Regions from separate parts of the Thermobifida fusca YX genome, predicted to be linked through region 1. Evidence: riboswitches for the same ligand, from Rfam matches in the RefSeq annotation. Region 1 holds a riboswitch; the other holds the start of a gene.
The links. Region 1 has a riboswitch for cobalamin ahead of cobN (cobaltochelatase subunit CobN). Riboswitches for the same ligand answer to the same signal wherever they lie in the genome.
Positions count from the first base shown of each region.

Region 2: linked by a shared signal. The riboswitch ahead of TFU_RS03280 (ABC transporter substrate-binding protein) and the one ahead of cobN (cobaltochelatase subunit CobN) in region 1 are both predicted to bind cobalamin.

Region 1 covers NC_007333.1:356,479-359,885, reverse strand. The annotation lists gene cobN (cobaltochelatase subunit CobN) at 1-1,617, opposite strand, end outside; cobalamin riboswitch at 1,722-1,923, opposite strand; gene cobG (precorrin-3B synthase) at 1,947-3,119, shown strand; gene TFU_RS01570 (precorrin-8X methylmutase) at 3,116-3,407, shown strand, end outside.
Region 2 covers NC_007333.1:758,529-761,935, reverse strand. The annotation lists gene TFU_RS03285 (FecCD family ABC transporter permease) at 1-268, opposite strand, end outside; gene TFU_RS03280 (ABC transporter substrate-binding protein) at 310-1,236, opposite strand; cobalamin riboswitch at 1,313-1,453, opposite strand; gene smc (chromosome segregation protein SMC) at 1,596-3,407, opposite strand, start outside.

The DNA.
Region 1 (3,407 bases):
CAGTGCGGCGTTCTTGCCGGGCAGCCACTCCAGGGAGCCGTGTTTGCCGAGGTGGACGATGGCGTGGGCGCCGAAGCCGCATTCCAGCCACCGGTATGCGGCGAGGTAGTGGTGGGACGGCGGCAGGTCGGGGTCGTGGTAGATCGCCACCGGGTTCTCTCCGAAACCACGCGGCGGCTGGATCATGAGCACCACGTTGCCTGCCTGGAGGGTAGCGAGCACGATGTCGCCGTTGTCGACGAAAAGCGTGCCGGGCGGCTCTCCCCAGTGCTCGTTCACCGCGTCAATCAGTTCACCGGGCAGGTCGGCGATCCACTCCCGGTAGCGTTCGGCCGGGATGCGCACCGGATTTCCCGCTAACTGTTCGGCGGTCAGCCACTCCTCGTCCTGTCCACCGGCTTCGATGAGGGCGTGGATGAGGGTGTTACCCGCTTCGGTCTCGTCCGCCAGGTCCACACCGGGAAACCCGTCTCCCAGGTCGTATCCGGCGTCCCGCATGGCCCGCAGCAACCGCACCGCGGAGACGGGGGTGTCCAGGCCCACGGCGTTGCCGACTCGGGAATGCTTGGTGGGGTAGGCCGACAGCACGATCGCGACCCGGCGCTGGGCGGGTGGGATGTGCCGCAGCCGGGCATGAGCGACGGCGATGTCGGCTACTCGGCGGCACCGTTCCGCATCGGTGACGTAGTGGGGCAGTCCTTCGTCGTCGAACTCCTTGAAGGAGAACGGCACGGTGATGATGCGCCCGTCGAATTCGGGGACGGCGATCTGGGATGCAGAGTCGAGGGGGGACGTCCCCTCGTCGGAAGCCTTCCACTGATCACGCCCCCACGTCAGGCAGAGCGCCTGCAGGATCGGAATGTCGAGTCGCGCTAGTTCACCAACGTCCCACGCCTCGTCGTCGCCTCCAGCACTGGCTGTGGCCGGGCGGGTTCCTCCCGCGGCGAGCACGGTGACGACCAGCGCATCCAGGGTGCCGAGCTCCGCGAGGAGTTCCGGGGATGCGCTGCGCAGCGACGTGCAGTAGATGGGGACGGCGACCGCTTCGCCGGTAGCGTCGACCGCGTCAGCCAGGTCGTGGACGAAACGAGTATTCCCGCTGGCCTGGTGGGCGCGGTAGTAGAGGATGCCAATCCTCGGCAGCCCGTCCCGGTCCGCCTGTGGTGGCGTGGACCGCTCAAGCAGGCCCCATTCGGGCAGTTCTGTCGGCGGATCAAAACTCCCACCGGTCAGCAGCACGGTGCTGCTGAGGAAGGCATGCAGCGCAGCGAGGTTGTCGGGCCCCCCGTGGGCCAGATAGCGGTGGGCTTCAGCAGCGATCCCGACGGGTACGGTGGAATGGCTCATCAGCTCCGCGTCCGGGGTCTGCTCTCCGCCCAGCACCACAACGGGGACGCCATGGGTTAAAACCTGGTCGAGGCCCTCCTGCCACGAGCGCGCAGACCCCAGAATGCGCACAATTACCAGGTCAGCGCCGTGAAGCAGGGCGTGGAGCGAACCGGGATCTGTTCCGGTGACGTCGAGACGCGACGGGTTGCCCCAGACGTAGTTTGCGCCGCTGGCACGTGCCGACAGCAGGTCGGTGTCCGAGGTGGAAAGCAGTGCTATGCGAGGCATCGGCGACCTGTCCCAGCCCCAACAATCGAGGGAGTCGGTGGACCCGCGGCGGGCGGTACAGGACGCGGCACAGCATCAGCCATGGTCATGGTCTCCAAACCCTCGTGGACATGACGCGTCGTGGCCGGTCTCCTGGCTGACGAGTCACCGCCGCCGAGCTGACCTTCCCAGGCTGGTGCCCGGTGGCCGCGGGGTGGTTTCCCCAAGCAAAGCTCGACGACTCCTCGATCACAGTGGCGAGGGCCGCGCCGGTCTTGCACCGGTCTTCCCGTTCACCACGACGCGACCACCATAGCGCAGGGCAAGAAAGCGTATGCAACCATGTTCCGGTGTTCTGTCTACAGCCACCTGACCGCTGCCCCGGCGTGCTGCGTCCCCATTTCGCAGCCGACGGCGCTCTGCTGCGTATTCGTATTCCCGGGGGGCATATTAGCCGTCGCGGGATAGCCACGCTTAGCCAGATCACCGCAAAATTCGGCGACGGTAATCTCCATTTAACTTCACGTGGAAACGTGCAAATCAGAGGGATTCCCGTCACAGATGATCAACAGATTCCCAACGAATTACCTCATATTGTGGCAGCATCCGGATTCCTGCCTTCATCTACCCATGATCGGGTACGCAATATTGTCGCTTCTCCCCTTTCCGGAATAATCGGTGGCAGAATGGATGTTCGCCCCCTCGTCTCCGCTCTAGACCGGGCACTGTGCACTGATCCACGACTGGCAGAGCTGCCCGGACGGTTCCTTTTCGGTCTTGATGACGGCCGCGGCGATCTCGCTGGAATGCCTATCGACTTAGGAATTTACGCGATCGACGAACGGTCGGCACAAATACGTGTCGGCACCTTTTCAGGGCCTGTGATTTCATCTACAGAAATCGTTGATATAATCCTTGATCTCGCTCACCGTTTTCTCGATATAAGCGAGGGAAAATGGAATGTCGTTCAGCTACCAAAAAAAGGACGAGAACTACTCAACAACGTCGAGTTTTCCAATTTTTTACGCCATACAAAAAGCGGCGATCGCTGGAGCGTTGAACGGTTTCGAAGAAACATCCTTCACGGAATTATCACCATTTCCACCGCTGAATCCGCTGTGGCGGGTTCAGTGCCGCTAGGCGTTCTCACCCCGCCCATGCAGCGGGCTCTCTTGGATGCAGCGGAGCACAGCGACAGCACGATCATCCTCACCCCGTGGCGGGGAGTGATCGTCACCCCTGTCCCCACCGACCAGGCCAGCAACGTCGCAGCTTTGCTCCAGGAAGCCGGGCTGGTCCTCGACCCGGCATCGCCGTGGAGCCGGATCAGCGCCTGCATCGGCTCCCCCGGCTGTGCTCGCAGCCGTGGCGACACCCGGTCTCAAGCCGTCAAGCTCGTCCGCCGCCTATCCTCCCCCGACACATCCGACGACGGATCCCCCTACCACATCGCCGGGTGCGAACGCGCCTGCGGTGCCCCGCACACCCCGCACACCCTCGTCCTTCTCGGGAGCAGCACGTGACACCGCATTCCGACAGGCCCACCCCGCTCTCCCCGCCGCCTCGGCGCTACACCTACGAGACCGACAGCGCAACCATCTACGCGCACTCCTTCGCCACCATCCGGGCCGAAGCCGACCTGTCCGGGCTCCCCACGGACGCCGAAAAGATTGCGGTCCGCATGATCCACGCCTGCGGCCAAACCGACCTCGCCCGTGACCTGGTCATCCACCCCAACCTGGTGCCCGCGGCCCGAGACGCGCTGCGCGGCGGGGCCCCCATCCTCACCGACGCACGCATGGTGGCGTCCG
Region 2 (3,407 bases), 400 kb from region 1:
CGGCGCCGGCGCTGGCCAGCAGCCCGCCCACCAGGGCACCGAGGACGACCCGGGGCACCCGCAGTTGGTCGAGCACGGCCCGCTGCCGGTCGTTGAGCGTGGACTCCACGTCGAGGAACGGGATGCGGCTCAGGAACTCCCGGACGATCTCGGCCGGGGTGAGGGAGGCCGCGCCCGCGCTGATCCCCAGGACCATCGCGCTGCACAGGGCGACCAGCCCCACCCCGAGCCAGAGCGGGCCGAGTAGGTCCCGGCGTCCGACGCCCATCCGAAGCCCTGCCTGGGGGCCAGCTCGGAAGGGCTCACTGATCATTCGCTGCGCGCCGTTTCGATGGCCTCAGCCACTTCCTCGACGAAGTCGGCGACCCGCGGCCCCCACCGGGAGGAGATGTCGGCGTCCACTTCGACCACGTTCTTCTGCTGCACCGCGGTCACCGTGGCGAACGCGGGACGGCCCAGGACGTCGTCCACGCCGCCCGGGTAGGAGACGAAGATGAGGTCGGGGTCTTGTTCGACGATGAACTCCGCGGACAGTTGCGGGTAGCCGCCCGCGGGGTCTTCTGCTTCGTCGGCGATGTTGACCAGGCCGAACAGGTCGTAGATCTGCCCGATGAAGGTGTCGGAGGTCACCGAGTACAGTTGGGCGTCGATCTCGTGGTAGTAGCTCAGCCCGGCTGCGCCGTCGTCGACGACCTCCGCGACGATGGCGTCCATGCGTTCCCGCAGTTCTTCGGCTGCGTCGATGCCTTCGTCGGCGTTGCCGGTGGCTTCGCCCAGCAGTTCCATCTGGGCGAAGGTGTCTTCCAGTTTCTCGGCGGCGGGCAGCAGCAGGACCGGGATGTGGAGCTTCTCCAACTGTTCGGTGATGTCGCTGCTGTCGTCGGAGAGCACCACCAAATCGGGTTCGTAGTCGGCGATCGCCTCCACGTTGGGGGTGAACCCGGACAGGTCGGTGGTGGGGGCTTCCGGCGGGTAGTTGGAGTATTCGTCGACGGCGACGACCTGGTCGCCGGCTCCCACCTCGAACAGGATCTCGGTCAGGGACGGGGACAGCGAGATGATGCGGGTGGGCTTTTCTTCGATGGTGACGTCACCGCGCGCGTCGGCGACGGTCACGGGGAACTCTCCTGTGCTGGACGACTGGTCCGCGGCGGGTTCTTCAGCGGGGGAGCCGCAGGCGGCGAGGGCAAGCAGGAGAGGAAGCGACAGCGCGGTGAAGCGACGTGCAACACGCACTTGGGGCTCCTTAGGCACACGTCAGGGGAATAGAGCCCGCAGCAATGACGGACCGCTCTTCCCACGAGAACAGTGAACGTCGGCGACCACGCAAGGCGACCTGGCTCCACTCCGTTCCCGCCGGGGCGGGAGCGGAGTGTCACAGTTGCGGGGACAGCGCCGGTTTCAGACCGGACTTCGCTTACGTGGTGCCATCGCCTCGTACCTGTGCGTTTCCGCCGTAGTACGACGCGACCAGGCCATCTTAGGCCGCCGCTGATCTTGTCCGCCAGGAAGGGTGGACCAAAAGGGCAAAAAGGGCTTTCCCCTGGGGTCTGCCGTGGTCTCCTCGCTGTCGCCCCGAAGCAATGCAGGCCAGGTCAGCTCGCTTTCCGCTCCAGCTTCTGGCTGATCACCTGGGAGATCCCGTCGCCCTGCATCGTCACGCCGTACAGGGCGTCAGCGATCTCCATGGTGCGCTTCTGGTGGGTGATGACGATGAGCTGGGACGTGGCCCGCAGCTCTTCGAAGACCACGAGCAGCCGCTGCAGGTTGATGTCGTCCAGCGCGGCCTCCACCTCGTCCATCACGTAGAACGGGGACGGCCGGGCTTTGAAGATCGCGACGAGGAAAGCGACCGCGGTCAGTGACCGCTCCCCACCGGAGAGCAGGGAGAGGCGCTTCACCTTCTTCCCGGGCGGGCGGGCCTCCACTTCGACCCCGGTGGTGAGCATGTCGTCGGGGTCGGTGAGGACGAGCCGCCCCTCCCCTCCGGGGAAGAGGCGCGCGAAGACGCGGGAGAACTCCCGTGCCACGTCGGCGTAGGCGGCGGAGAAGATCTCCTGAACCCGGTCGTCGACCTCTTTGACCACGGTCATCAGGTCGCGGCGGGTCTTCTTCAAGTCCTCCAACTGGGCGTTGAGGAAGTTGTGCCGCTCCTCCAGGGCAGCGAACTCTTCCAACGCCAGCGGGTTGATCTTGCCGAGCTGGTTGAGCTGGCGTTCCGCGGTCTTCGCGCGCTTCTCCTGCACTGCGCGCACATACGGCACCGGGACAGCCTCGTCCTCCGGGGTGCCGGGGGGCGGGGGCACGGGCACGTGCGGGCCGTACTCGGCCACGAGCGTCTCCACTTCCATGCCCCACTCTTCACGGGCGCGCGTCTCCAACTGTTCCAGCCGCAGGCGGCGCTCGGCGCGGGCCATCTCCCCGCTGTGCACGGCGGAGCGCAGCTTCTCCAGTTCCGTGGAAAGTTCCCGGATCCGCACCCGAACCGTTTTGAGTTCGGCTTCCCGGGCGTCGCGCTGCTCCTCGGCGAGCCGACGCTCCCCGTCGGCTTCGGCGAGGGAGACGGTGATCCGTGCCAGCGCCTGGGAGGCGCCTTCCGCGACCGCCTGGGCGACCTTGGCTTGGGCGGCGCGGCGCTGTCGGCGACGGGCCGCCTCCTCCCGGGCCCGGCGTTCCGCGGCTGCGGCCCGCAGGAGCCCTTCTGCCCGCCCAGTGATCGCGCGGACCCGCTCTTCAGCGGTGCGCACGGCCAGGCGCGCCTCCATTTCCACGGACCGCAGCCGAGCGGCTTCCGCGGCCCACTGGTCACGGCGGGCCGTGTCCGGCTCGCTTTCGTCCACGGGTTCGCTCTCCGCCTGGGCGACCCGTTCCTCGAGTTCCGCAAGGGCTGCCCGGGTGGCTTCGCGTTCACGGACGGCCTTCTCCACGGCAGCGGTGTACCGTTCGGCTTCCTGGGTGGCTGAGCGGACTTGAGCGCCGAGACGGCCCACGCGCTGCGCAATCTCGCTGCGGCGCCGGTCCGCCTCCCGGCGGCGGGCGGTGATCGCGTCCACGGCTGCCGCCGCCCGCTCCCGTTCGAGCTGGGCGTCACCGAGGTCCTCGGTGATCCGCTTGCAGACCTCCTCGGCCGCGGCCAACTGGCTGGCTGTTTCGTCGATGGCAGCGCGCACTTCCAGTTGACTGGGCCCGGTGGCGGCGCCGCCGTGCACAAACGCGGAAGTGAACACGTCCCCTTCCGGGGTGACAGCGCGCAGGGCGGGACGTTCCGCGATGACACGGGCAGCCGTCGCCATGTCGGGGACCAGCACGGTATCGGCGAGCAGCGCAGTGACGGCGGAGCGGAGCCGCGGGGGGACGGTGACGGAGTCCACCGCGTAGCGGGCGCCCGCGGGCGGGTCGGGCCACTG